4 regions of the Pullulanibacillus sp. KACC 23026 genome follow, and region 2 is predicted to be linked to each of the others. Evidence: riboswitches for the same ligand, from Rfam matches in the RefSeq annotation. Region 2 holds a riboswitch; each other region holds the start of a gene.

Region 1 (7,491 bases), 1.3 Mb from region 2:
GAACAGAGTAAGTGAAGAAAAGCTGACTTGCATAATATTCATGCTCATATCAACAAGCATTAGAGCAATTTTCTTAACATCTTGAATGCGGGATAACAGTTGACTTATTTCTATTAAGGCATTCAATTTCTGAAGCTGGTACCTAAATTTTTCTCTTGTTATCCTATTGAACAGATATGAACTGATTATATCCGTTATGACTTGACCGATACTTAGAATAGATTGTCCAAGTTTACCTTTTTTAAAAGAGACACCAAATAATACACCTGTGATACTATTATCAACAGTGATTGGGTAACAAACAAGTGATTGAGGTTTGATATCGTTAACTTTAAACAGTTTCCCTCTAGGATCAATATCAATCTGCTCCCAATAACCGGCTATTCCGCTAACCAACACTTGACCTAAAAAACCTTCCCCAACTAAAAAATTTGTTCCTACTAATGATTGATAATCTATGTGTCCCGTCACTAAAGAGATCACACATTCGTTATCGTTATTTTTTTTAGCAAGGCCTACAAAATCAAGATCAGAATCTAAGTTCAAAAACTCATTTAATATTTCAGAGACCGTATCTTTTTTTTCCTGTGCAGCAAGTTCAAGCACATTTTGTACACTTCTAATCAGTTGAATGTCTTCTGTTTTCTTTTGATCATTCTCTAAGAGCTTACTTATGACCTCAGATAATTCTAAAATTCTACTTACAATTCGCTTCTTTTCTTCGCTCGTTGTCTCCGGAACTTCCTCAATTGCGTTTTCCCAAATTGATGGTTGCGTGACTTTTTGTCTTATATATTTATAAAGGTCCGAGCGGGATTCCGTTTCTATGATAACACCCGCCCATAAATAATACTTAATCTCACCCCTTATACTTACTGGAGAAAGTACAATCTTTAGGCCAGGAAACGTGTCTAAAACGCTAGACCCCACTGCACTTTTTATCCATTCATAATATAAGGAATGGTTACTTTGGACCATTTTTGCCAAGCTGTTTTCTCCTGAAAAAGAAGTGACTGGATTTCCTTTAAGGTCTAGTAATATTATGGCTAGCTTGCAATTAGAAGCAAACACATCTTGCACTTGTTGAATACTGTCTAGTGCGTTTTCCATTTGTCATCCAGCTTTTCACTTAAAATATTCGGTTGATTATATCTATATATAGAATCATTTCCAGATTCAATTTCAGTTAATATCGATAAGGCAACTAAACTATTTATTATTGGCTTCAGATGTTCAGTCGATCGTCCTAATCGACTTGCTAGACTTTCTAATGTTTCCATTGCAAAAGGATTTTCTTCAAAAAAATAGGTGCATTCCACTTGTAATAATAACGATATATCTGTCATATAATCTCGCTCCTTAAACCAATTGGATAAGTGGTTTCTCCGAAATCGTTTCCACAAGAAGGGGTTCAGAAACAAACCCACTTGTTGATTTGGTTAATTGGAGATATTGATAATTACCATCAACCCAAGTACGAATAACTCCATTTGATGTCCTCTCTAAAAACGAGGAGGTTTCTTTACCTATTTCAGAAAAATTGCAAAGAGCAAGTATTGTGTTTCCGGTAGTTCTTGCTCTGGTAGATTCTTCAGCAAAAATTCGTTTAACAAAATCCGGTCCTCTTAAAGAAAAAATTGCGCTTAAATCATAAAAAACAAACCAATCATCTAATGTGTTAAAGTTTCGAGTTACCATTTTAGTCAACTCACCATTTAAAAAGCCTAAGTAATCTTCGTTCGATACATCTTTTACATTCAAGACATTGTCTTTGAAGACATCTGGGACTTCCCGATTATACTGTTCTATAAAATACATCTTATCTTGTTTGCAGGCTTCTTCTAAATCAACACCATATAATTTATAGACTTTTTGAAGATCCTCGATAGTGGTCAGACTAGAGGGTTGTGCAATGATTCGATCCCCCTCTAGTATTCTTTTCGTTATAATAGAACCAATTAGATATTTGTAGTTTGCTTTACTATTTGTGTCAATTAATAGCGTTGATCCTCTTGTGATTCCGCCGGAGAGTAGTTGATCTAATTTTCCAATTCCAGTTGACACTTTATCATGTGCTTTAATTAATACATCTTCAACAACTGAGAGTGCTGGAACTAGATGAATCCCTTTATCTGTTAGTCGATAAATATGTTCACCTTCAATAATTTTGCGACCTCTCATTTTTATAACTTCAAGTGTCCGTTTACGAAATTTCTGCATTTGTTCTTCTATAGAAAGACGGATTACCCCATCTGCTACATAATGTTCAAATGTATCTTCACTATTTGAATTTGCCCGTTCACTTAGTAACATTGAAGTTAGCGAGAATTTACGTAGAATATTCCTCAGATTATAGAGTGCCTCTCTATTTTCCTTCTGATCTTTATAGATATATTGAAGGAGACTAATACTATCTACTACAACTCTCTGGCAATTTATTTCTTGTATTAATTGCTCAAATAGACCATTAGGTTGTTTCATTTGCTCTAAAAGAACTTCAGGTTTTATACTTATAAAACGTAAAAGATTCTGCTTTTCTAGTTTTTTTAGATCCCAACCAAACGCTTCCATATCTTGATAGATCTGGTGAGGGAATTCTTCAAAGGTAATGTATATACCCGTTTCACCAGATTTCAAAGCTCCATGTACAAGGAATTGTACACCTAATGTTGTCTTTCCCGTTCCTGGTGCCCCTTCAACAATAATTGCCGATCCTTTTGGCAGTCCTCCATATAATATTTTGTCAATTCCAGCTACTCCTGATTCAGTAATATTCTGCATAAATGCCGCCCTCTATATTTATATATTGTTAAAAAAAGGATCTTAAAATGATACCTTCATAATCACATCAAATACTTAAAGGCAACCTACCTAAAATACGAGCAACTAAAAGAGCTCCCTCCACGAAGTTGGACGAGCCCTTGAACTCTAACCACTTCGGTAACCGGCTACCATAGCAACGCTTTAGGTCCGTGGCTTTGCGTCTCCATCTTTCAATGGGTTTGCCTTTTCGGATTCGATTTTATAGTTTATCCGAATGATCATGAACTTCATTCCATTCGTAAATGACTTTGGATCTCAAACAAAAAAACGTCTCAATTATATAATTTATATTATCACAAAAATAATTTATCCGATATCATGAACCAGATAGCCCTTATAATAAAGCCAAGTCTAGCCTTCAATGAAATTGGAACTATAATGGTCAAACAGCCAGTCAAGTACAAGATACGGGTACTTATGCCTTTGAAGTTCAAGCTGATGGAGATTGGTCCATAAAAATTCAATAGAGGCTGGGACAAAGCTAAACTAACTGACTTAAATTCCGAACACTAAATGTTTATAAGGACAGAAACAAATAGGAAACGCAGTCAAAATACAGAGACTCCTCGCGGGAACAGCATGTGTCAGAAGACCCCGCAAGCAAGGGTTTTCCTTGTTGAGGAGGCTTGGGCCGTGCACGCGGAAAGCGATGTATTTTGACTAGCGTTTCATCAAAGATTTAACTTATAAATGAAAAACCGAACCCATCACGTTAAAACGTGTGAATAAGTTCAGTTTTTTTCTATTCGTCAACTATTTTTGTCCCAGTCGCTTTCTATAAGTGACTAATTAACCATGATCCTTGCGAGTTCCGCTAACTTCTCGCTTATGGTGACGATTTGACTTAGAGTCTCTGATGTTGCGTTAATCGTTTTTGTTTGTACACTCAACTCGGCTACAAGATCTCCTACTTCGCGTTGAATTTGATTGAGAGAATCGATGACATGATCCGTCGAGTTAAGAATGGTTGTCGATGATGTCTTAGTGTTTTGAGAAAGTCTTCTAATTTCATTGGCTACGACAGAAAAACCTTTCCCTTGTTCTCCAGCACGCGATGCCTCAATAGCTGCATTGAGACCGATCAAATTTGTTTGAGAAGACACTTTTGCAATAACATTAGCCACTTGACTAATTTCAACTGTAGAATCCTCCACCCTTTTACTATTATTAACGAGTTGTTGTGAAGTGGTTTGTAATTCTGCTGCAGTATGGCTAATCCCTTCTAAGGACGTGTTCAACGTTTGCATCATTGTCAGCAATTCATCGGCTGCATTTTGCAGGATCTCTTTGTTCTCAGTGGATATAAATACACACATAGAACCCACTATACTTCCATCGCTAATAATCGGAACACCCGTACCTTGATAAGGAATTCCACCGGTCAATTGTTTATTCCCTATTCGAGATATAACCTGACCCGTCGTCACAACTTCCTTCCCAATACTTCCCTCTAATAATGGCTTGCCTTCTCCAAAGACATCTAGATAGAAATCATCACCTGAAATCGCATGTATATACCCTTCCTTGTCTGTGACAACAAGTTGGGCATATGGAATTAATTTGTGGAAGACATCAGATACCATAATTATAGTTTCAAGTTTATTCATTATATAAGGTTCTCCTTAAAATCGATTTCACTTTTTTCAGCTTCCTATACTTTATCGGAAGTTTTAAGAAAAAATTTAAATCTTCCCTATTTAAGCACCTTTTTTCTTTTATAACCTGTCAATTCATGGTAATGGTTGCTACTCTACCCTTTTTATCAAGTTTAACGCCATCCATTTCCATATCCACCCACTTTTAACTCATTATCCGATTAACTCGATATACGAGTATTCTTGGAAAATATTTAGAAATACGCTTCAATAGACAATTTGGCCGCTCTCCGTTTGGCGTAAATAAGGCGAGGCGCTCCCGCTATTCAAGGCACCATGCCTGCCCCTCCAATGAAACCTCCATCTAACTATTAAACTCGTATTTGTTATTCAATAGCAAATAAAATTAAGTTAACAACATAATAAAATAACCCCGAACAGTTCCAAACCATTTGGGGTTACTTTCAACTTTTATGGGTAATGGAATTTTATGTTAGAATAAATAAGTAAATATTATGAATAATTATTAAAAAAGCAAAGGATGTTTTAAATTGAGCACTATTTTTATTATCTTATCAGCTAGTGTTGTAATAACTCTCTTGGTGTTTTTTAATAGCAAAAAACACCGACTGCAAGAGAATAAAAAATTAGTGAACCAATGGAATGATAAGGATTATAAACGAAACGAGGAACCTATTAAATCTGTAAGAATGTATTGGAATAGCTATGAACCTACAAAGAATCAAGTTTCTATAGATGATCTCACTTGGAATGATTTATCTATGGATACTGTATTTCAAAAAATTAATTTAACACACACTAGTATAGGGGCGGAGAAATTATACTGTAATCTTAGGTCTATTAATTTAAATGAAAACTACTTTAATGAAAAGGAGCCCTTTATCAGAGCGCTCTTTGAAACAAGAGCATTGCGAGAAGAAATTGAATTAAAGTTAATGGCATTAGGGAAGAAGTCGTTTACCGATACTTCTTCTTTCCTTTACCAAATTACGGATAAATTTATGAAACATACTTATCTTTATATCCTTTTAAGTCTTTTGTCCATCACGCCTCTAGTACTAGTTTTTGTTAACTTAAAAGCAGCCATTATTACATTTTTTTGTTTGGTTATGATAAACAGTGGTATCTATTTTTTTAAAAAAAGGGAGTATCAGCCTAATTTTTATTCATTATCTTATATTACGTCCATTATTAATTGCGGAAAACATCTAGTAAAAATACAACATAAAGAATTTGGTGGGAGAAGGGATAAAATAAAGTTGTGTTTGAAGAAACTAAAGAAAATATCCTTTTGGGGAAGTGTGTTATCTTCAAATAACAGTTCGATAAATTTAATAGTGGATTATTTAAGAATCTTTTTCTTACTTGATTTCATCGCATACAATCGCATTTTAAGAACGATTAAAAATAATCAAGAAAGTTATATTTCTTTATGGCACGAAATAAGTGATTTAGATTTGGCGATATCTATCACACACTTTAGAAATTTATACCCAGATCATTGCATACCAACATTTATTGAAGAAATGAAACTTAAAGGGACAGACTTATATCATCCGCTAATTAAACACCCTGTAAAAAATAATATTGAGATTGATAAAGACATCCTAATTACAGGTTCCAATGCTTCAGGCAAATCTACTTTTATTAAAGCCGTTGCGATAAATTGCATTTTAGCACAGACCATTAATACTGTATTAGCAAAAGGGTTCCTTATTAAACCGTCCCACATTCTTACTTCTATGGCAATAAGTGATGATGTCTTAGGAGGTGACAGTTACTTTATTGCTGAAATTAAATCACTAAAACGGATCATTGATACCATTAAACAAGGTATGTCTTGCATGACATTTATTGATGAAATTTTAAAAGGGACCAATACAGTAGAACGAATATCTGCATCCGCTTCAATTTTAAATTGGATTAATTACCAGAAGAATAATTTGTGTATTACAGCTTCACACGATATAGAGTTAACACAAATTACAAAGGATTACTATGAACACTATCACTTCAGTGAAACAATTGAAAATAACTCGATATCATTCGATTATAAATTAAAGAAAGGCCCTTCGTATACAAGAAATGGAATCAAATTATTAGAGCAACTACACTATCCAAAAGAAATTATTAATCTGGCCTCTAAGTTAGCTAATTCCTTTGAGGCAGATGGGAACTGGATGACCTTTAATCATGTGAATTACCCGTTTTATCATAATTGATCAAACAACATTAACCTTCGAAAAAACATTCCCAAATGCAATTCTTAATTAAACAATGGAAGTAGCCGGCTAATAATTTCGTATCCTTTTGCCTGCCTTACTAGCTTTAGAGTGACAACCCTTTATAGAAAAACAAAAGACCTTTAAACATCATGTGTTTAGAGGCCTTTTAATCTGTCTAGTTAATTTATGCTTTTTTTTGAACGCGCCAAATGATTCACTAATTGGTTTAACTTAGCTTCTTCATTTAAACCCATATTTGTAAATTGTATTCCATATAACAAGTTATTACTTCCTTTATGGCCCTCTTTTCTAACAACAATTCCTGAATAGATATAAGTTTCCTCTTTTAGTGTAAAGCTAATATCAACTAAAACTGGATCAGTGACAGGAAAATCAACTTCGCATAAAAATCCTAAGCCACCGACACTTAGATCTAAAATCTGTCCACTAATTGACTTATTATTTAATTTCCTTAAAGTCTGATGACCAAAATCAATAATTTTAAGCTTGCAGGTTAGATCCTTCACTGAAACCCGGTGATATTTCCTTCTGTTTTTCTGGATATTGATTGGATTTTTTGATGTCTTAGCTTTTTTCATTTTATTCTTTAAACGGGCTATTTCAGCTTTCTTAGTTTGATTGTTTTTTACAGATTTCAGGAAAAGGAAAACAATTATTAACAACATGAAGGTTTCGATCCACACTATATCATTCATCATCACTCATACCGTCTTTTCCAAAACATCAGGCTTACCCAAAGCATACCCCTGACCATATTTGATGCCAAAACTCTTGGCAAAGGCCAAATCAACAGGGGTTTCTATCCC
Region 2 (7,491 bases):
GAGCGAGGGGTCTAGCGGTTCTAGCCATTCATCTGGTGAAGGTTATGGTAACCGCGGTTCGAACGGCTATAGTGGTAAAGCAAATGGCGCTGGCGGCTATTCACGCGGGGCAGCAGCAAGCGGCGGAACCTTTAAGATGCAGCCTGTTCAAGTGGGTGTGCATAACGATAATTATATTGAAATCACTTCCGGCTTAAGCGAGGGTGACGTGGTCCGAATTCCAAATACCACAACCTCTTCCTCTTCTTCTGCAACGAGTAAATTTGGCGGCGGTATGGGTATGATGGGCGGTAGCTTTGGAGGCATGAGCGGTGGCTTTGGAGGTATGAGCGGCGGTTATGGATCGCGCGGAAGAAGCTTTAGCGGCGGTTCAAGCGGTGTTGGCTCAAGCAGCGGAGGCTCGAGCAGCTCGAGTGGAGGGAGTAAGTAATGACCTCAAAGCGCGCATTAATAGACATTAAGAATTTGTCGAAGTTTTATAAAATGGGAGGTGAAACGGTGAAGGCTCTTAATAAAGTGAGCCTTACCGTTTCAAAAGGAGATTTCCTTGCCATTATAGGTCCTTCAGGATCAGGAAAATCCACGTTAATGAATATGATCGGTTGTTTGGACCTGCCAACTTCTGGTGAGTATTGGCTTGACCAGGAACCCATCAATCAGCTTAAAGACAATCAGCTTGCTCAGATTCGAAACCGAAAAATTGGCTTTATTTTTCAAAGCTTTAATTTGCTCTCTAAGCTCAATGCTCTTGAGAACGTCGAGCTTCCGCTTATCTATCAAGGCGTTCCGACTAAAGAACGGCATAAGGCCGCCTTTGAGGCATTGGAAAAAGTGGGATTAGGCGATCGGGCCCATCACCGTCCATCTGAGTTATCAGGCGGTCAACAGCAGCGTGTGGCTATTGCTCGGGCATTAGCGACGAATCCGCCAATTTTATTGGCCGATGAACCAACAGGCGCTTTGGATACGAAAACCGGGCATGAGGTCATGACCTTGATGAAGCAGCTCAATGAAATAGGGCACACCATTGTATTGATTACGCATGACCTGACCATTGCTGAACAAGCAAAGCGGGTCGTTCATATACAAGATGGGGTGTTGACAGAAGGGGGTGCTGTCACCCGTGAATATCGGTCAAGGGTTTAAAATGGCCTTCAAAAGCATTATGGGAAACAAGCTAAGGACGGTTCTCACGATGCTTGGGATTATAATTGGGGTTACATCTGTTATTACATTAGTTTCACTTGGTAAAGGAACATCAGCCGAGGTGAGTGAGCAGGTTCAAAGCCTCGGCTCCAACCTCCTAACAGTTAATATTATGGGGAGGGGCGCAACAACAACAATCAGCTATGACGATGCGATGTCCTTGCAGAAATTAACTGGTGTTCAATACGTGGCCCCTGTTAAACAGTCTTCAGAGACGATTAAATATGGGACAACAAGTGAAGATAATGTCAGCGTTATTGGGACGAACCAAGATTATTTGAATGTGCGTCAGTATCAGGTCGCTAACGGACGCTTTATTGCACCGATTGATTTAGAGTATTATCAAAAAGTTGCGGTTGTCGGCTCCACCGTTGCTCAGGAATTATTCGGTTTCACTAGTCCTGTGGGACAAAGCATTCAGATCAACGGAATCCATTTTACCGTTGTCGGATTGCTTCAATCAAAAGGCGATTCATCATCAGGTGATAACGATGATGTGGTCATGATTCCTGAAACAACAGCTGAGCGCATCTTTCAGTCTAAAGGGGTCGGAAGTGTCTATGTTCAGGCAACAGATGCTGACCAGACGAATCTGGTTGTGAATGAGCTCAATTACAAAATGAGTCAGCTCTTCCGTGGTGACACAGATAGCTATAGTGTGTTAAACCAACAAGATATCATCAATACGATGAGTTCTGTGTCGAATACACTTTCGATGGCTCTCGGCGGTGTTGCGGCGATTTCATTATTAGTCGGCGGAATTGGAATTATGAATATCATGCTTGTATCGGTGACGGAGCGAACGCGGGAGATTGGGATTCGTAAGGCAATCGGGGCGCGAAAACGGGATATCCTCCTGCAGTTTCTCATCGAATCGATAGCGATGAGCGGTATTGGGGGACTTCTAGGGATAGCGCTTGGGGTCGGCTTGACCTTTGGGATCGGCAAGTTTACAAGCATTACGGCCGTTTACTCAACGAATATCATTCTGTTATCGTTCTTCTTTTCATTGGCAATTGGCGTCATTTTTGGTATCTTCCCAGCTAATAAAGCAGCGAAACTGAAACCAATTGACGCACTTAAATTTGATTAATGATATAACAGCCATTTGGGGAGCTTATCTACATAAATAGGCTCCCTATTTATTTGCACACATTTTGTCAAATAAAGTCGATAAATATCGACTTGTTGTCTTGCTATCTACTTGATAGTTTTTGAAATGGTGGGTTAAAAGACCTATGATATTTATGGGTCTATTGGAGGTGTTCCCCTAAAAATGGTAAAAAGATCTAGTGGGTTTCAGGTGTGGAATGGAGTGGTTATCCATAAAATGTACGCCAATCGCCCCGTTTTAATCGGCTTATTTCAATATATGCCTTGTATATAAGGTATCGCGCCGATGCTTTCGAAGAGGATGAAAAATTTGTGGGGGTAAAATTAACCTAAAACCTAAAATGGGTCTTTTGTACTATTTAACTTATGGCGCGAATTTGATAGATTTATGTCATAAAAGATCGAGCGATACAGAGTCTTGCTTGATCTCGATAAAGGCAAAGCTGGTGAAAGCCAGTGACGCAAAGCTACAGGGGCTAAAGTGTTTGACACGATGCCAGCCAGTTACCGAAAGATCAGTGGGGCTATGTTTGTTATAGCGGAAACGGGTTATTTTGAACCCCCCACCTTTCGGAAAAAGGCGGGGGGTTTTTTCAATGAAGAAGGGGGGCTCGGATGGAATTAGTCAATGTGACTTCGGGCAAACAATTAGCTGGAAACGTAGAACAGGCTGCTACATTTGGCAAACGTCTTAAAGGTTTAATGTTTCGCCATCATTTATCTATGGATTCTGCCATGTATTTAGCACCATGCCGCTCTATTCATACGTTTTTCATGAAGTTTCCAATCGATGTCCTCTATGTGGATTCAGAAAACAACATTGTCAGTCTTGAAAAAAACATGCCGCCTGGGAAAGTTGGAAAGACAGTTCGTCACGCCAAGTACGTGATTGAACTGAATGCAGGCAGGATTGACCAAACCGACACACAAATTGGTCATAAGCTTGCTTTTGTTGGAAAAGGAAGACGCAGCAAACGTTAAAACTAAAAAACTACTAAATTTTAAAAAATCAAGGAGGATTTTTTATGTTAAACAAAATTAAAGGGTTATTCGTTGAAGAAGAAGGACAAGGTATGGCAGAGTACGGCTTGATCATCGGTCTAGTAGCGGTTGTGTTGATTGGATCAATCGTTATTTTTAGAAAGAACCTTGAAGATATGTTCTCTGGTATTAGCCTTTCAGATCCAGGGGACGCCAGTAATTAAATATTCCTATTAAAGGCATGCACTTTTATGTGAATGTTCAAAGAAGCTCTACGGTGAGGATCGTAGGGCTTTTTTTCAAGGTTTAAAAGATACAGAGAGGGTGAACGGCCGTGTGGTTGAATGGTCTGCTTCTTGTCGTTCTTGGAATATCGGTCTATACCGATTTAAAGAGCCGAAAAATTTATAACAAAGTGATTTTGCCTGCGCTCCTTGCAGCACTTGCGGTTAATAGCATGATCGGCGGCTGGAGAGGTTTCGATCATTCTTTGTTAGGATTATTAGTTGGTTTTTCGATTTTGCTCATCCCTTACTTTATGGGAGGGATTGGAGCAGGTGATGTGAAACTGCTTGCGGCTGTTGGGGCAATAAAAGGGACTATATTTGTTATACAAGCCTCAATCTTCATGGCCTTGATTGGCGGTGTCATAGGACTCTGTCTCCTCTTATTTAAAAAAGGTGTTATTAAAAACCTTATCAGCTTTTTATTAAGCAGGAGGGCAGGGGTCAAAACTCCCTTGTTTCTAGATAAAACGAAAAAATGGTTTCCTTATGGTGTTGCGATTGCCGGAGGTGCTGTTCTCGGACTGATCATGCATGGGTCGGTTTGGCTATGGAACTGAAAAATGGGCAGAAGTGCAAGAGGGGAGAAATTTCACCGTCTAAAGAAGATAAAAAGGCTTGTTTCACAGTCTTCAAAAGGCTGATGAAGAGAGAAGAGGGGCAATCTTTAGTCGAATTTGCGCTTACGGCTCCGATCCTCTTACTTTTAATGGCAGGCATTGTCAATTTTGGTTTTATCTTTTATACCTATCTAAATATGACTATTACAACCCAAGAGTCAGCCCGATTAGCCAGTCTTGGCAAGTCGGATTGTCAGGTGGGTGACTATATAAATCAAAATCTGAACGTTATGGGAGAAGACAAGCTGGTACTTCCCAGCTGCTCCACTTATAATACGACCTCTACCTCCAAATCATTGGTGGCAACGGTGAATCCGATTGGTTCGTCACGGAAATCGGGGGATACCGTTACGGTGACTTTAACGTATTCAATCAGCAACCTCACCCCCATTTTAAATCAATTTCTGAAACCTGTTACGCTCACCACAAAAACGAGCATACTTGTGGAATAAAAAAAATAAAACACGTTTTGACTAAACAAGACGGGTTGACCTCAATCCTTGAAAGCTGTTTTAGAGAGGATGAAACAAGGTCTACTGTGTCTAGAGCATAGATTCATGTGGATCAAGTACCAAACATCAGGTGCCTATACATCAAAGCTAGTAAAGCAGGTGAAGCTAATGAGACGATTCTTACTTTTATTATTGGCTCTTGTCATGGCAGGAGTTACGACTTATCTCTTTTATACCTATATGCAGAAGGCACCGTCACAGTCAGCAACGGCACCAGTTGACAGGGTCACTGTTGTCGTAGCGAAAGAATCAATTCCAGAAAATACGAAGGTGACCGATAAAATGGTGGAGCTTGCATCGGTCCCTAAAACAAGCCTTCAGCCTGATGCAGTTACTTCTTTGGATCAGGTGATTGGAAAGCTTACGAAGATCGATATTGAACCTAATGAAATGCTCTTAACCCATCATCTTGAATCCCTTAAAGACGCTGCCTTGCTTTCTCATAAAATTAAACCAGGCTATCGTGCTATTACATTACAGGCTAAAAACATATCTGATACGGTTGCTAATTTGGATCAGCCTGGTGATCATGTGGATGTCCTCCTCGAACAGAATGGAAAGCCTTCGACCTTACTCGTGTTAAGCAATGTCTTAGTTCTAGCGGTCGATGGGAAAATGACACCATCCACTAAAACCCCTGACATGAGCAGTCCCTATACGATGACAACACTTGAAGTCAATCTTCAGGATGCCATGAAGCTTGCAACGGCTGAGCAGAAGGGCGAGATCAAATTTATTCTTCGAAGTGCCATTCCTGCTTCTTAAGGAGGGAATCGTGTTCTATGGTAGATCAAGCCGCTATGAATTCAAAACGAAATAAAGGGGAATTAATTGTCGTTTGTGGAGCAAAGGGAGGGATCGGAAAAACGCTGATCTCGATTAACTTGGCCATTGCTCTTCAAAAGAATCGTAAGCAAGTTGCTTTATGGGATGGCGATTTTCAATTTGGAGACGTTGATATCTCATTAAATCTTCAACCCACTTTTACAATGGAGGAAGTGATTGAAAGCATGGACTCTTTGGACCAGTACTCGCTAGAAAGTTTAATGACTGTCCATGAAAGTGGTGTGGCGGTGCTTCCGGCGCCACGTCGTCCGGAATTTGCTGATCTAGTAACTCCGGCGATTCTCACAAAGACGTTGAACTTGTTGCTTGAGAGATATGAAAGAGTGGTTGTGGATACTGGGGCCGGGATAACTGAACAGAGTTTATCACTCTTAGAACAAGCTGACCAAATTTTGCTTGTTACCACTTCTGGTCTTTCCCCAGTAAAGCATACCAAATCGATCCTAGAGATTTTTGATGCATTAGAGCTTCGTGAGCGTGTGCGTGTCGTGATTAACCGTTCGACCATGGAGTCAATGGCACCCATTGAGAAAATACTTGAGACGCTTCAAATTGATACAGCTTATACAGTCCCCAATAATTTTTCAGTGGCACATGCTTCGCTTGACGAAGGCAGGCCGCTCACACTATATAAATCGAAATCCGATGTCGCCAGAGCCATTTTTAAGATGGCAGAGACCATGGAAACAGGCGCACCGATTGATCCGATTGTACCACCGAAAACCTCTTTTTTTAAAAAGCATTCTCTTAAACATTGAAAAAAGAAGGGACCGTGATACCATGGGACTTTTTGAACGTATGCAAAAAAAGAAACTATCTCAAACTGTGGCCTCTAATATAAACAATGACAACGGTTCAGCTCCCCAAGAAAAGGAGAAAGTGATCGTTGATGAAAAGACAGGGGCTCTTGAATATGAAAGACGCGCTCCTGTTGAACCGGAAGAAGAAACGCTGGACCTGCCTTTAAGGAGAAGGGTATCTTTTTCATCCAAAGACGAACAGGAGATTGCTCGAAAAGGTCCAGTTAAGGCTTCTCAAATAGAGCAAGAAATAGGGAGCACGACCTATTCCCCAAAACCAAAAGAAAAGTCTTGGGGGGAGCAGCAAGCACTTGATGAAGTCGATGTGAAGGGGGAGCATTCTCTTTCAGAAGGCAGCCATCGTGGTCAATCTGATCGCTTTTTGTCACTTGCTCAAGAGATGCAAACAGTGCTCTTAAAAGAATACGATGACCTAGAAATTAGGACGAGAAGCCCCGAAGAGTCTTACGGATTGTTTGAGGCTGGACCCGAGGTGTATAAGGGACATCAGGCGGTAAATGCGGCTGAGTTTTCGGATGAAAATCAGGTGCTTCAAGGGGAGAACCTATCAAGCCGCCCTATTGAGGTAAAAGAAGTGCCGGTAGCTGAGGACATGCCTCAAGCTTCCAAAACGCTTTCTATGAAGCTAAATGAGCACTTAAACGGTGAAAAGATCAGCTTGTCGGCTAAACTGCATTCTTCAAAGCCAGAACTTCCAACTGATAAATTGAAAAGTGAAACACACCGTTTACCTGATAAGCAGCAAAAACTTAAGGACGAACTCCAAAAAAGGATTATCAATGATTACCGCACGACTGATGTCTCTGAGATTATTGAGCAATTAGATAGTTTGGTGCTCGAGATTATTAAAGAAGACGATACCTTAAAAGGATCGATTGATCGCAAGCAGGTCGTTGAAGAAGTAACCAATGAGCTCAATGGATTTGGTCCCATTAATCCTCTTTTATTAGATGAAGAGATCTCCGAGGTGATGGTCAACGGTCCTCTTCAGGTATATGCCGAGAAAAAAGGGAAGCTGGTTCTAACCGATGTTCAGTTTCGTGACGATGAACATGTCATGAATATTATTGAGAGAATCGTAGCTCCGCTTGGGAGACGGATCGATGAG
Region 3 (7,491 bases), 440 kb from region 2:
ATGACCAAACAATGATTCGGCAAGGCTTTGGCTACTGTATTGGTCTGCAAGACGACATGATCTTAATTGGCGAGGCCTCCAATGGAAAAGAGGCGGTGGAGAAGTCTCTGGAATGCCTGCCAGATGTTGTCCTAATGGATATCCAAATGCCAGAGATGTCCGGCATTGAAGCGACCAAAGAAATTATTAATCGGTTTCCCCAAACGAAGATTGTCATCTTAACAACCTTTGATGATCAAGAGTATATTTATCAAGGGATTCGTGCTGGGGCGGTTGGCTATTTGCTAAAAGACGCTGATGTTGAAGAAATGCTGGAGACTGTTCGCGCAGCCTATCGCGGTGAGGCCATTTTCAAAACAAGTTTAGCTTCTGATGTTCTTTTAAAGGTAGCGGCGAGCAATGAGGCAATGCCCGAGGTTCGTCATAAAGCCATTTTAAAAGAGTCCTTGACGGATCGAGAACAGGAAATACTCCAGGAGATGTCCTATGGATTAAGAAATGACCAGATTGCGAAAAAATTGTCAATAACCGAAGGCACGGTCAAATCACATGTGCATCGGATTTTGCAAAAATTTGGCTGCGAAGACCGGACACAGGTTGTCGTCATGGCACTAAGAAATCATATGGTCGAGTGACCGTCGCCCCAATTAGTATCCGATCGATAAAAGTGTTAATAGTCTTATTAAAAAGGAGCTGACCCAAGTTAAGCTCCTTTTTTATTATTTAGTACCTTGCAAAGAACAGTACCTAGTGATATAGTGGATCCATGAGTCATTCAATATAAAATGGTACTGGTTAATGAACAGTAGTTAACGTATAAAGAATAGGGTGATTGAACCGTGAACGTGCAATTTAAAAAAGGGGTTTTAGAACTTTGTGTGCTTGTCCTTCTCGATAAGCAGGACCGGTATGGCTATGAACTGGTCCAGGCGATTTCCAACCAAATTGAAATATCGGAAGGGTCCGTTTATCCGCTTCTTCGTCGCTTAACCAAAGAGGAGTATTTTACAACCTATTTGCAAGAATCTTCAGAAGGTCCTTCAAGAAAGTACTATAAGCTGACAGATAAAGGCAGAAGCTACTTGTATGAACTTATTGAGGAATGGAACGAGTTTTCACGCGGTGTTAATCAATTAATTAGAGAAGGTGTCCGTCATGACGAAAGATAAATTTTTGCAAGAACTAAAGACATTCTTAAAACGTTTACCTGAAAAAGAACGCACTGATATTTTACAAGACTATGAAGAGCACTTTGCTTTCGGGCTTGAAGAAGGGAAGTCGGAGGAAGACGTGGCGGCTTCCTTAGGTTCTCCAGAGCAAATCGCTAAAGAGCTTTTGGCGGATTATCACCTTGAAAAAGTAACCGCGAGTGCTACCGTTGGGAATGTTTTTCGGGCATTTTGGGCTGTCATTGGATTAGGCTTTTTCAATTTAGTGATTGTTCTCGGGCCTGCCATTGGCATAGCTGCCATCATTTTTTCAGGTTGGGCAGCAGGGGCATTCCTTGTTGTGTCACCGCTAATCGTCATGGTGGATGCCATCTTATATCCAAGTTCATTTTTACTCTTTAATCTATTTATTTCCTTAGCCTGTTGCGGAATTGGTTATTTTGTTCTTATCGGTATGCTTATTGTAACGAAGCTTGCGATAAGAGGGCTTATTGGTTACTTAAATTTCAATGTCTCATTAGTTAAAGGTGGTTTAAAGCATGAAAAATAAAAAGAGGCTTTCGATCTTCGCAGGAATCCTTATCGTAATTGGGATTGTAGGCAGTCTCGCTAGCTTTCATTCGACTGACCCCGTACCCGTTTCAGACAAAAAGGTGATTTCTAATAACACGATCTCAAATGTTATGATCGACACCGATAATGCGCGTGTGAACATCTATCCTTCAAAAGATAAGAACATCAAAGTAACGCTGGAAGGAAAAGTGTCAGCTAACATCAAAAGGCTACTAACAACGAATGTAAAAGGGAAAACGCTCAGAGTGACCTACAATGAAAAACAGCTTAGCTGGTTCAACTTCGATTTTACAGCCTTGAGACCCTTGACTTTGGCTATTTATTTACCAGAAAAGCAGTACGAGTCAGTAGGCGTTAAGAGTGACAATGGATACGTCACAGCCGAAAGTCTAAACACCACACATGCCGAGATCCACACTGACAATGGGCGTGTTTTCATAAGAGACAGCCATACCCAAACGATGACGGCGGAGTCCAACAATGGGCTGATGAACTTAACCAACATCAAAGCACAATCGGTTCAGTTAAAAACGGATAATGGAAGACTGAATCTCGACCATGTTGATGGAAAGCTAGAAGGAGAATCGCATAACGGCAGCATCTCTTTGATCACAAAAGACCTTGATCGAACTATCGATTTTACGACGGATAATGGAAGAATTACAATTAAAACCGAAAAAGACCCCACAAATGTTCAATTCAATGTTTCTGTCGACAACGGAAAAATCAATATCCTAAATAAATACACGGGGAACGCCGTTATAGGAAAAGGAAAAAATAGCATCCAACTCACCTCACATAACGGCAGCATCTCAGTCCAAAAATGAACCGCGGGTGTGGAACGCGGGGACGGTTCTTTTGGTTCATTGGAACGCAGAAACGCGGGGACGGTTCTGGTGTTTCAGTGTTCTTCTGTTTAGGCTACTAACAGACTGTCATGGGAGCAGGCAAACTCGGGCGAAGGGCTGTAACGGACATAGAGTCCATTACAGCCCATTTTTATATGGTTTTTAATTGATAGCTCCCTCTTCTAGTGTGGGGGCGATCCACCTATTTTTCCAGTCATTCTAAGATTTCCTCTTGGCTCTCCCCATAAGGAACACGATCATCCCAACAAGAACGACAATAATCACAAAAAGAAGGGCCACGCCAATCCATACCCACATCGGCTGGCCTTTATTGCCTGTTGCCGCTTGAGGAGGATTATATTTTTGGGCATACTGTTTGACTTCATTACTGCCGATGGTAAACTTTTTGGTCGCCTTTAGAGTGGTATCTCCAACTTTTCCATTAAGATGAATGAGGTAATTCCCATGATTCAGTGTTTTATTTTGCCATTGAATGGGATATCTGATTTTTGATTTTGGAGCCATGTTGAACGGGCCAAATTGACCACTAAAGAGCTTCTTTCCGTTGTTAGTTGAAACGGTATAGGTCCCCGTCACACCATCTTGAATTTTTTGAGAATCATTTGCCATCTCAATATAGGCTGTCCCTTTATTCGGTGCAAAGCCTGCATTTCCAACCACGAAATGAGACGCTGTCTTATTAGGCAAATTTAATTGAACCGCAACTGCAAAGACGGTCTCTGTTTTGATAACAAAATTAGCCTTTCCTTTACCCGCTTGTTGTTTGGTTTGGGTTTGAGTTCCTGGAATAGTAAAGAGGATGCCTCCAAGCAGGTTTTGTCCACCTGTATCGGGAACAGTGAGTTGAATCGGAACCACAACTGAAGAGGAAGGCGGGACCGTTACACTTTTTTCAACTTTCAAATAGTTGGCCATCTTAATAGCATCAGGTAAAAGGACAGCATCGGATGAGTCTAAATTCTGCTTGTACATCATTCCACCAGTAGGATTCGTAAAGGCATTAGCAGGTGCGATGCTAATTTTAACAGGCCTATCCTGATTATTGGTTATTTTTACGCTTAGCGTTTGTTTAGTATTGGCATGGACGGATAGGTCAAAGTAGCCTTTTGTTTGCGGATTTTGGTTTTTAGGATAGACCGGTCCAATGGTTAAGGGGATTGTGGAATCCTGAGCCATCGCTTTCCCATGAATGAATCCTGTGACTATCAAACAAAAAAGCCAAAAAGAGAGAAGTAGCCGCGCTGCTTTCATCATGAATCACCCCTGATTCTTTATCTTAACCAAGTTCTACTTTTTAATTAATATGTACATAAATGAATGGCCTAAGTCGAAACTAATAAAAAAGACAATAAAAAAACCATACCTATAAAAGGCATGGTTAAAATTCTATCTTAAATGAATCATGGTCCTGTTGTAACAGTAACAGCGACTGTGGAGGTATAAGTTCCAGCATACACATCTTTTGGATTAAGGGTTAGTGTCAAGGCATTATCCGGAAAACTAACGGTATAAGTGCCCATTCCACCATCAACAGCTGCACTTAAGAGCTTAAGACCTGCAGAATTATCAATGGTACCATTTTTCTTTGTAACCGTTGAAGCATCGCTGGAACCTGTTCCAGGCGTTACTTCTGTTGGTGATGCTAGGCTAAGAGAATCTGTTGGGAGTGTGTGCGAGCTATCAGAAGTTTTAAACGGAGTAGCTGAAACCACAACATTCCAACCAGCTCCCGTACCTCTTGCATCAGTTACTGTAAGGCTACCCATGCTGGCAGTAGTTGTTTGAACTGATCCGTCCAAGGTGACGGATGAAAAATCCCCAACAGTAGGGTCGGTTGTTACGCCAAGGTCTCCCCCAGTAATCGTGGTGCTTGCTGCAAAGGCAGATTTACTGCCAATAAAAACTGTACATACAAGTGCTAATGCAGAAACAGTGGATAAGAACTTTCTAGATGAGATCTTCATATTTATCGATTTCCCCTTTTTAATCGTTTTGAGATAAGATTTTTGTCCAAAAGCTAAAATCCTTCTAACTGATAAAAATGAAGAATATCGAATTAAACTTATAAAAGTTTAATCTTTCCATTCTTCGGTAACCCAGCCACCATTGTCTAAGACATTAGGTCTGTGGTTTTGCGTCATCGTCTTTCAACGATTTTGCCTTTTCGGAAATGAGAACGATTAAGACTCTCTTTGTCTATGTCGAATTTTGTCGTTCAACACTCACAAGTAGAATCTTACAACGGAATCCAGCTAAAGAATAGACATCAAATTTATCCAATAAATTTCCCTTAATTTGGTTAGCCATTATGAAACGCAGGGACGGTTCTGGTGTTCCACAATTTCAGTGAAACACCAGAACCGTCCCCATGTTCCATTATTGCCCCAAAACACTGAGAGATGCAGCATCCGATATATCTGTGACCTTTCCTTGGCTAAGATCAACTGCATAACGTCCATTGGTCGAAGAGTGACCAGATACTAATGTAGAATATCTTACAATATAGTAGTTATTGTACGTTTCTTCGAAGAGCACAAAATGATTCTTGTCTTGTACCAGATCATTTTTATCTCGCAAATAATCTTTAACTAAAGAAACAGCTTTGTTTTGATTGGCTTCTTCGATGGCCGCTTGATTTTGGCTGCCTTCATCAGACGCCTGATTCGTCACTTTATCTAGTTCGAAAAATGTACCGCCACCATATAAAATGAGTTTCTGGCTGTCCGAAGTAATAAATGAAACGAGGCAAAGTCCATTTGCGTCAGTGGCGTCAAGCTCCGTAACCGAATCCCCCGTAATTCCAAGTTGTTCAAAGTTAACTCGGTAATTGGTTGGAAAAGTGCTTTTGGCGATCACTTTCTTTGTATAAACAGGATGGGTTGCCGTATGTTTCATCACTTCAAAGTTGTCGCCAAAGCAAGTGACCTGATCCTTTGAAAGCACCAATTGTTTCCCTGTTATGGTCTGGATGTCGTTACTGCTATAAGTTCCCGCAGGCCCATAGGCGATTGCCTTCTTAATTTGCCATTGGCCGTAAAAAAAAATTTCACTTTCCTTCTTTTCGCTGGTACTTGTTGTGCCAGTAGCGGCGTCCCCCGTGGGCTGAATCGATTTCGGTGATTGCATAGACTTCCCAGTAGACTGATGGCTAGCTCCCGATGATTGGTTGGTTTTTGCAGATTGATCCGTTTGGCTGGATGATTCATGCCCTGATGGTTGCGATGTGACAGCCTTTTCAGATGATGCGCCGCAAGCAGACAACGTGACGAAAAGATAAGCGGATAAAACGGTGTAAATAAAAAATTTCAATTTTAAAACTCCTCCCCCCTTTCTCTATTCTAGCAAAACTTGGTAATTAGGTTAAGGGCTCCTCTCGATTTAGTGTTGGTTAGGAAATAAATTATCTGGTTATATTTGACAAGGAGCTTATGCGTATCCTGACAAATCCAAGCCGCCATTTTATCATGCCTGCCACTCCATGGTAAAAGCTTTGAGTCTATTCTCTCTACCCCCAACGTTTAGCGAGTTTAAGACGAATGGTGAACTTCCTCATAAAAAATGCAGTTAAGCAATTGTCCGAAGGCGTAAAAAAAGCGATCCCAAAGGAACCGCTCTTTCCAATTATAATTTGCAGAAATTCATTTAATAGGGCTTAGGCTGGCGGAAGTAGTTAGGCGTTTTCATTTCATTGTTATAGGATTGATGAAAAATATGGGTCGCTGCAGGGGATAAAGGGGGAATCAGCCAGGTCCAATTGCCGGTAACCGCTCTTCCGCTTTCCCGTTCCTTTTCCTCAAATTTTTTAAACTGTTGTGCCGCCGTATGGTGATCGACAATACTAACCCCATCTTCTTTATAAGAATAAAGAACTGCCGTATTAAGCTCTATAAGGGCCCTATCCTTCCAAAGAGAGGCACTATTTTTAAAATCCAACCCCATTAATCGTCCGACTGGCGGGAGCATATTATACCGATTTTCATCAGCAAAGTTTCTCGCGCCGATCTCCGTCCCCATATACCAGCCATTAAAAGGAGCAGCTGTATAAGTAATGCCGCCTATTTCAAGTTTCATATCCGAAATAATAGGAACGGCATACCATTTTAAATGTAACTCTTCAAATCCTTTAAGAGAAGGATGCCGAATTTGGACCTCAAGCAGAATCTCCTCTGGAATATCGGCTAATTTTGGCTGATTATTATTGATTTGTATGACTAATGGCAGGACATCAAATTTCCCAAACTTCGGTTCCCAGCCTAAATCTATACAAGCCTTTGTAAAAGCAATGGAGTGAGGATCCCCTATAATCCCATCTTCTGTTTGATAACCTGCATAGCGAATCAGTTGATGATTCCATATGCGCACGGTTTGATGAGGGGACTCCTGTGGAAAAATAGTGATGGTCGGGCGTATATGACCCTTATTAGTCGCATAGCGAATATGTTCAAAGAGAGCGTCAATCATCTCGTCTTCTGAGCTTAGGGTTCTTGCATCTATAACGTGTAAGCTTTCCCAAAACAACCTGCCAATGCAACGATTGCTGTTACGCCAAGCAGCTTTGGCCCCATATTCAAGCTCAGCTGCGGTATGCTCATAAAAGCCTTGACTATGTATCTGCTCACGGACTTCAACCAGTCTTTCCGCGGTCTCTCGGTCCGTTTTATTCAGCTCTTTATAACAAGTTCTAATAAATTCTGTGGCTTTCTCCAGTAAGTCGTTAGTCAAAAAGAATCCCCCTAAAATCATTCCTATTTTAAATCATATCATAGCGAAGACCAATCTAAAAAAGCTGTGATTTAAGTCATCTTGTGTTCATTTTTAATAGTCCGATCGTTAGTTTTCTAGTGGGGATGATTTATAAAACTCTAACAATTCAGTTCTGA
Region 4 (7,491 bases), 2.1 Mb from region 2:
TAAAAGGGATAAAGGAAAGTAAAAGAAAGTCCAATCCCCATTCTGCCAAACCAGTTTCATACCAAGAGCTTGCATAAAGATACTTCGGATAATCGTATAAAGAAAGGCTGCAAGCCACGGTACGACCAAAGCGAAACACACACTGCTGAACCAAATAACCTTGCTGCTAAGAACTCTCTGACGTACTAAAACATGACCAGCCGCCGGAATGGCTAGACAACATGGCACCAGGATCGCGATAAATAGATACAGTGAGACGATGACAGAGTGGACCTCTCCTCGTCCCCATTGAATAAGTAAAGTGATCCCCCAACTAATGAGGGCAAGGCTGATGCCATATATAAGACTAATCACAAATGCTTTGAATTTTTCCATATCTGCCGCCTTCTATGTTGATTCAAAAGGGGCTCTAATTCACCCCTAAAAGATCCATTAATTCATAAGTAAGAATCGTCTTTTCCTGTTCCCAAGTTAATTTACAAATTCGGGCGTGCGCATAAGGCGTTCCCTCTTTTGTCGTCCTCACTTCAATTGGGATATCTATTGGATATAACCGATACCCCTCTTTAACAAGCTCATACACATTTTCCGTTTCCGTCTTAATTTCCTTCTGTTTTGTGACAATCATCGTATTTAATTCAAGTGGCATTCCCATTGTTAACGCCCCTCCCTCCGAGTTTTTATCCTATTATCAGTATAACGCTTTACAGAGCTTTCATCATCTTTAACCGTAGAAAGAAAGCGCTCATTTTTTGTTTAAATACTTTTTAGTCTCTCATTTGTACAAGTTGCGCTATAATTAAACCATTATTTTTTATTTTAGTTTAAACAATGGTTCTGAGCTAGACTTTGAATAGAGAAGCTCAGGGGGAAACCTCTCTCGACTATCCCATATCAATAAAAGGAGCATGATCATTTGAAGCTAATTTCATGGAATGTAAATGGCATTCGAGCCTGTGTCAATAAAGGATTCTTAGACTATTTTCAAAAGATGGATGCTGATCTCTTCTGCATTCAAGAAACTAAATGTCAAAAAGGGCAAATTGAACTCGAATTAGAAGGCTACTATCAATACTGGAATGACGCGGAGCGCAAAGGCTATTCGGGAACCGCCATTTTCACAAAACAAAAGCCGGTTTCAGTAAGCTATGGATTAGGTGATTTATTTGAAGACCGTGAAGGACGTGTCATCACACTAGAATTCCAAGATTATTTTATGGTCACGGTCTATACGCCAAATGCTAAGCGCGACTTATCCCGTTTAGAAGAACGATTAGTTTGGGAAGACCAATTTTTAAACTATCTGCAAGCACTCGATAGCAAAAAGCCCGTTATCGTATGCGGTGACTTAAATGTGGCTCACCAGGAAATTGACCTAAAAAACGCCAAGACAAATGTAGGTAATTCAGGTTTTACCGATGAAGAACGCAGCAAGATGACCACACTGCTCTCAGCAGGCTTTGTCGATTCTTTCCGTCATCTTTACCCCGACAGAACCGATGTTTATAGCTGGTGGTCTTATATGAATAAGGTCAGAGAGCGGAACATCGGGTGGCGGATCGACTACTTCTTAGTTTCCGAAAGAGTTAGCCCTTATATTAAAGAAGCAGAAATCCATTGCAACGTGCTAGGCAGTGATCATTGTCCCATCCAGTTAGAAATGGATTTCCAATCATATTTAACAAGTTTTTCACAAAAATGATACAAATACAGATTGAATTTTCGAAACATTTTATTTATACTTAGATAATTATCTCCTAGTCATTCTCTTTTTTTAAGCAGGCCTGTATCCGATTGATCGACCTGACTTAAGTGATTATTTTTTAATTGATATCTAGGAAAAAAGAAAAATTAGAGGTGTTGAAAATGGATCACTCCATTCAATTTGTTGAAGCAACGTCATTAAAGCAAAAACCTTCTTCTGAGGAATTAGGCTTTGGCAGATTTTTTAGCGACTATATGTTTGAGATGGATTATTCCGCAGAGGCCGGTTGGCATGACCCGCGGATTGTCCCTTATCATCCTCTAACATTAGAGCCCTCCTCTATGGTCTTCCATTATGGGCAAGCCATCTTTGAAGGTCTGAAAGCTTATAAAACGAAGGATGGGCACATTCAATTATTCCGCCCTACCAAAAATATAACTCGTCTCAATAAATCCTGTGAGCGCTTATGCATTCCAAAAGTAGATGAGGAACTGATGCTAAAAGCATTCAAGGAGCTTATCTCCATTGAAAAGGATTGGGTGCCTAACGGTGATGGAACCTCCCTCTACCTCCGTCCTTTTATTATTGCAACAGAGCCTTATCTTGGTGTCAGACCGGCCAGGGAGTACAAATTACTTATCATCCTGTCACCAGTCGGGGCTTACTATGGGGATCAACTAGCACCTGTCAAAATCTATGTTGAAGAGCATTATGTCAGAGCCGTCCTTGGCGGTGTTGGACATGTTAAAACGGCGGGAAACTATGCGGCCAGCTTAAAAGCTCAGGAAGACGCAAGCGCTAAAGGGTATGCTCAAATCCTTTGGCTCGATGCCAAAGAAAACAAATACGTTGAAGAAGTCGGCAGCATGAATATCTTCTTTAAGATTAACGGGGAAGTCGTCACCCCTCAATTAAATGGAAGTATTTTAGATGGCGTGACACGGGATTCTGTCATTGATTTGCTAAAGCATTGGAACGTACCCGTACGTGAGACACGCATTTCGATCAAAGAAGTTTTCGAAGCTCATGCTCGCGGTGAATTGGAGGAGGTTTTCGGTTCCGGGACCGCTGCTGTCATCTCTCCTGTGGGTGAATTGAATTGGAACGGGGACATTATTACGGTAGGTGACCAGAAAATTGGCCCGCTCTCCCAGCGCTTATATGATGCGATTACAGGGATTCAAACAGGTAAAGTTGCCGACCCATTTGATTGGACATTAGACGTTACGAGCGTAAAGGTTTATTAAGCCAATCCAAACATGCAGGTGTCCAAAGAGACACCTGCACTTTTTAAATTCTTTTAATTGAATAGCCTTTTTAACTGTTCAGGGACTGGACGGCTTTTTCGCGTCGCTTCATCCATTGTCACACTTGTTACAAGGGCATCCGCACAAAGTTCGTCAGCCTGATTCCAAATCTCTTGACGAAGGACATAGCTTGTACAGCCCACTTTTTCAGGAATCGTCGTCACCACGAGAACATCCCCTTGCCGGCATTCCTTCCTATAATTGATGTTAATATTAACAGTAACCGTCTGGATTCCCATTTCAAGGAAGGTTTGGTAGGACAAACCTGCTTTCTCATACCACTCTTCTCTTCCCCACTCAAGATATTCAAGATATTTAGCATTGTTAACATGGCCGTTCACATCGATCTCTGTGGATCTAACAATGAGTTCCAGTGAGACTTTCATTCTTCCTCTCCTCTCTATTTAGAAAAATCAAAACACTTGAAGCCAACATTTTTTTAGTTTAAAGTTAAAAAGTAAATGATTAGAGGACTTTCTATTATCCATCTGATTTTATTCTACTATAAATGAACTTAAGAAAGGCGGGAGTAAAATGACCCATTCCAATACAGCGAACAGCCTTATTAGAACGATTGCGCCATTTCGCGCTGACCAAGTTGGAAGTTTGCTTCGTCCGCAGGCTATTAAAGAAGCACGCTTAAAGAAGGCATCAGGCGAGATCTCTCTTCAAGACCTTCGTGAGATTGAAAATCGTGAAATTAAACGCGTTATTGAAAAACAAAAAGAGATTGGTTTAAAAGCGGTGACAGACGGTGAATTTCGCCGTGCCTATTGGCATTTTGATTTTCTTGAAAATTTAGTCGGCTGTGAGGGTTATGAGCCGGATGAAGGCCTCAAATTTCACGGAACCGAAAGCAAGCCTCACGGAGTTAAGATTACCGGCAAGCTTGATTTTGGCAACCATCCGATGCTTGATGATTTCCGCTTTGTTCAGGATCATGCAGGTGAGCATACAGCCAAAATGACGATTCCAAGCCCTAATATGCTTCACGCACGAGCTAAAATAGAATATGAGCCTTACCAAGATACTGCCCTCTTATTAAACGACTTGGCCATTGCCTATCAAAAAGGTATACAAGCCTTTTATGAGGCAGGCTGCCGCTATCTCCAATTAGATGACACTTCCTGGGCGATTTTCTTCTCAGAGAGTGGACTTGAGAAAATCCGTTCAATGGGACAAGAACCAGCTGAGCTCCGTGCTCTCTACGCAAAAGCAATCAATGACGCAATCGCTAAGAAGCCGGATGACATGGTTATAACCATGCACATCTGCCGCGGGAATTTCCAATCGACCTTTATGAGCTCAGGCGGTTACGAAGGGGCAAGTGAAACAATTTTTAGTGAGCTTAATGTTGACGGCTTATTCCTTGAATTTGATGATGAGCGCTCAGGTGGTTTTGAACCACTTCGCTTTGTCAATCGCCCAAGTCTTCAGGTTGTTCTCGGCCTGATTACGTCTAAGTTCGGTGAGTTAGAGAACCCTGACGACATTAAGCGTCGTATTGAAGCCGCCTCTAAATATGTGGGTCTTGACCAGCTCTGTCTCAGCCCTCAATGCGGTTTTGCCTCAACAGAAGAAGGAAACCGTCTAACCGAAGAGCAACAGTGGGCTAAGCTAAGCCACGTTATCAACATTGCTCAAGACGTTTGGAAATAATCAAAAGTCTCTAGCAAAAAAGACTGAACCTTAATGGCTCAGTCTTTTTTTACTCGTATTAAACTTAATAGGGCCTTCAGCTACCCGATTACGATTACACAGGTATCCAGTTATTTTTAAGTGCCATAACAGCCGCACTTGTGCGATCTTTTACTTGCAGTTTTGTTAAAATACTGCTCACATGATTTTTTACCGTCTTATCCGTTATGTATAGACGTGATGCAATCTCATGATTACTGCAACCCTGAGAGATCAGCTCTAATACATCCCACTCTCTTAAAGTAAGGACGTCCACCGGTTTATCGGTTTCGCAGCCGATCAAGCCTACATAACTGTTAAGGAGAATCTCACCAATGGTTGGACTGATATAAATGCCATCGTTCTTCAGAATGACTTCTAAAGCGTATAATAATTCTTCTTTGTCCATTCCATTATAGAAATAGCCACTTAATTTCTTCTTAAACGCTTCTCTTAATAACTCATTCTGTCGATTGGCTGCCCAAACAACGGCTTTGACATTAAAGTTTTTACACATATTTAATATCTCAAGGATATCGACATGTGTCTGCAAATCAACGATAACTAGACTAGCATGAATAATTCGCTCAGACAGTATCACATGCCTCTGACTGGAACTGTGCGTCACAACAGTATAACCAGCATCTTCAAGAGTCCCGACAATACCATCCGTTAATATACTTTCTTCTTTCACCAATACAATATGCTTTTTCATCTTCATCACCCGAATATAAGAATTTGGCAACCCGGCTACCATAACTTCTGTTTTAGGCCCGTGGTTTTGCGTCCTTGTCTTTCGATCAAGTTTGCTATTTACAAATTATTCGTGACAATTTAACTTTAACTTATTCGTTAACTTAATTCAAGCAAACTCTTACAATTGTAATAAAATAACTCGTTTTTGTAAACTTTTGATCTTATCAAATTCCTATATAACATTGGTCGAAAAAGCAACCATCCAGCAGGAAACCTCTTAAAAGTTAAAACTCTTTACTTTATACCCTAATATTACTAAGACAAAACCTTCTTTTTCTATAAAAGTAGGTTTTTTTCTATAAATTTAATGATAGCTATTAGTAGGCATGACTCGCAACTATTTTGGCTCGATTTTGTTGCCATTTTGAAATCTTATTGTAACTCTTCTACCCCTATGTTGAGAAAACGAGAAACGAATACTATTAATAGACAATAGAGACAGAAGGAGTACTCAATGATTACAGCACACATAAAACCAATAATTGATGAAGACTTAAAAGAAAATCCATTATTCCATACACTTGAAATCCACATGCAGCGTCTAGGCTTTCTGGTTCCTTTTCGCGAGCAGTTAAATTGGACAAAACCCATCGATTCGATTGAATTAGGTGAGGAAAAAGACCTAAAAGGGTTAAAAAAATTAGCGGCAAAAAATGACGGCTCACTCCCTTTTATTCTTAAATTCACGAAAAAAACAACCTTTCAGCAGCTCATCTTACATCCTAATATCAACGGCTTGTATCTTCCATTTCGCTTTGACGAACCTTTTATGATCCAAGCCAATCATCAAACCTTATGGATTGGCTCCTTGATCAGGCTTGCCGATGAGTTAAAGTGGTTGGAGATCTCTATAAATAAAGACAGTTCTCCAGAAGTCAAAGACTATTGGCTGCGATTTCGAGAAACATGTGAAGCCGCGAAGGAAGCGTTTAGCCCTTTCATTTTATCCAATCAAACGAGTTCGCCAAGCCCTGACAAGACGACCTGATCATTCGTCCCTATCGAAGTTCTTAAGGGGCTTCCAACTGTCAAATTAGAGGATGGAATTCTAACCATAAGTCGTTCCGATAATGTGAGAGAAAATCTATAATTAACAGACAAAAGCTTGGGATTTTTCCCAAGCTTTTGTCTTTAATAGGAGACGCTAAAGCGGAGTTGATAAACGAGTGGAAAAATTTCCCCTTAATTAGGAAATTGCACTAAAATAGCTTAAAAGTGGGGAGTGAGTCTGCGATTTTCGGCTGCCCTTTTGTAATTTTTGGACCAACCTTCTCGGATTTCGCGCTCCTGCATGAGGCCGGGGTGGGAGCTTCTCGGATTTTTGGTAGACCTTTTAGGATTTTTGACAAACCTTCTTGGATTTTTTTGCGACCTTCTCGGATATATGGGCAACCTTCTCGGATTTTGCGCTCCTGCATGAGGCCGGGGTGGGAGCTTCTCAGATTTTTGGTAGACCTTTTAGGATTTTTGACAAACCTTCTTGGATTTTTTTGCGACCTTCTCGGATAAATGGGCAACCTTCTCGGATTTCGCGCTCCTGCATGAGGCCGGGGTGGGAGCTTCTCAGATTTTTGGTAGACCTTTTAGGATTTTTGACAAACCTTCTTGGATTTTTTTTCGACCTTCTGGGATAAATGGGCGACCTTCTCGGATTTTGCGCTCCTGCATGAGGCCGGGGTGGGAGCTTCTCAGATTTTTGGTAGACCTTTTAGGATTTTTGACAAACCTTCTTGGATTTTTTTTCGACCTTCTAGGATATATGGGCAACCTTCTCGGATTTTGCGCTCCTGCATGAGGCCGGGGTGGGAGCTTCTCAGATTTTTGGTAAACCTTTTAGGATTTTTGACAAACCTTCTTGGATTTTTTTGCGACCTTCTCGGATAAATGGGCAACCTTCTCGGATTTCACGCTCCTGCTTGAGTCGGGGTGGGAGCTTCTCGGATTTTTGGTAGACCTTTTAGGATTTTTGACAAACCTTCTTGGATTTTTTTGCGACCTTCTGGGATAAATGGGCAACCTTCTCGGATTTCACGCTCCTGCTTGAGT

What was found. Region 2 has a riboswitch for cyclic di-GMP ahead of PU629_RS04190 (DUF192 domain-containing protein). Riboswitches for the same ligand answer to the same signal wherever they lie in the genome.
Region 1: it holds a riboswitch for cyclic di-GMP, as region 2 does, so the genes downstream of both, PU629_RS20635 (DUF7125 family protein) here and PU629_RS04190 (DUF192 domain-containing protein) in region 2, are expected to answer to the same signal.
Region 3: it holds a riboswitch for cyclic di-GMP, as region 2 does, so the genes downstream of both, PU629_RS02385 (WxL domain-containing protein) here and PU629_RS04190 (DUF192 domain-containing protein) in region 2, are expected to answer to the same signal.
Region 4: it holds a riboswitch for cyclic di-GMP, as region 2 does, so the genes downstream of both, PU629_RS16935 (response regulator transcription factor) here and PU629_RS04190 (DUF192 domain-containing protein) in region 2, are expected to answer to the same signal.

The regions. Positions count from the first base shown of each region.
Region 1 is NZ_CP119107.1:4,444,903-4,452,393, forward strand. It holds gene PU629_RS20625 (LuxR C-terminal-related transcriptional regulator) at 1-1,110, opposite strand, end outside; gene PU629_RS20630 (hypothetical protein) at 1,095-1,346, opposite strand; gene PU629_RS20635 (DUF7125 family protein) at 1,360-2,781, opposite strand; cyclic di-GMP riboswitch class I at 2,937-3,017, opposite strand; gene PU629_RS20640 (methyl-accepting chemotaxis protein) at 3,609-4,430, opposite strand; gene PU629_RS20645 (MutS-related protein) at 4,970-6,661, shown strand; gene PU629_RS20650 (PilZ domain-containing protein) at 6,844-7,383, opposite strand; gene PU629_RS20655 (EAL domain-containing protein) at 7,387-7,491, opposite strand, start outside.
Region 2 is NZ_CP119107.1:962,430-969,920, forward strand. It holds gene PU629_RS04175 (efflux RND transporter periplasmic adaptor subunit) at 1-430, shown strand, start outside; gene PU629_RS04180 (ABC transporter ATP-binding protein) at 430-1,146, shown strand; gene PU629_RS04185 (ABC transporter permease) at 1,124-2,299, shown strand; cyclic di-GMP riboswitch class I at 2,746-2,831, shown strand; gene PU629_RS04190 (DUF192 domain-containing protein) at 2,935-3,300, shown strand; gene PU629_RS04195 (Flp family type IVb pilin) at 3,345-3,524, shown strand; gene PU629_RS04200 (A24 family peptidase) at 3,635-4,144, shown strand; gene PU629_RS04205 (TadE/TadG family type IV pilus assembly protein) at 4,135-4,656, shown strand; gene cpaB (Flp pilus assembly protein CpaB) at 4,825-5,481, shown strand; gene PU629_RS04215 (CpaE/TadZ family protein) at 5,499-6,320, shown strand; gene PU629_RS04220 (TadA family conjugal transfer-associated ATPase) at 7,003-7,491, shown strand, end outside.
Region 3 is NZ_CP119107.1:527,352-534,842, forward strand. It holds gene PU629_RS02360 (response regulator) at 1-635, shown strand, start outside; gene PU629_RS02365 (PadR family transcriptional regulator) at 840-1,169, shown strand; gene PU629_RS02370 (DUF1700 domain-containing protein) at 1,156-1,719, shown strand; gene PU629_RS02375 (DUF4097 family beta strand repeat-containing protein) at 1,709-2,569, shown strand; gene PU629_RS02380 (WxL protein peptidoglycan domain-containing protein) at 2,810-3,865, opposite strand; gene PU629_RS02385 (WxL domain-containing protein) at 4,012-4,575, opposite strand; cyclic di-GMP riboswitch class I at 4,699-4,782, opposite strand; gene PU629_RS02390 (hypothetical protein) at 4,988-5,920, opposite strand; gene PU629_RS02395 (nitric oxide synthase oxygenase) at 6,254-7,333, opposite strand.
Region 4 is NZ_CP119107.1:3,649,735-3,657,225, forward strand. It holds gene PU629_RS16905 (hypothetical protein) at 1-375, opposite strand, end outside; gene PU629_RS16910 (DUF2584 family protein) at 410-655, opposite strand; gene PU629_RS16915 (exodeoxyribonuclease III) at 917-1,702, shown strand; gene PU629_RS16920 (branched-chain amino acid aminotransferase) at 1,867-2,952, shown strand; gene PU629_RS16925 (acyl-CoA thioesterase) at 3,006-3,398, opposite strand; gene PU629_RS16930 (5-methyltetrahydropteroyltriglutamate--homocysteine S-methyltransferase) at 3,547-4,671, shown strand; gene PU629_RS16935 (response regulator transcription factor) at 4,766-5,404, opposite strand; cyclic di-GMP riboswitch class I at 5,427-5,510, opposite strand; gene PU629_RS16940 (hypothetical protein) at 5,900-6,433, shown strand.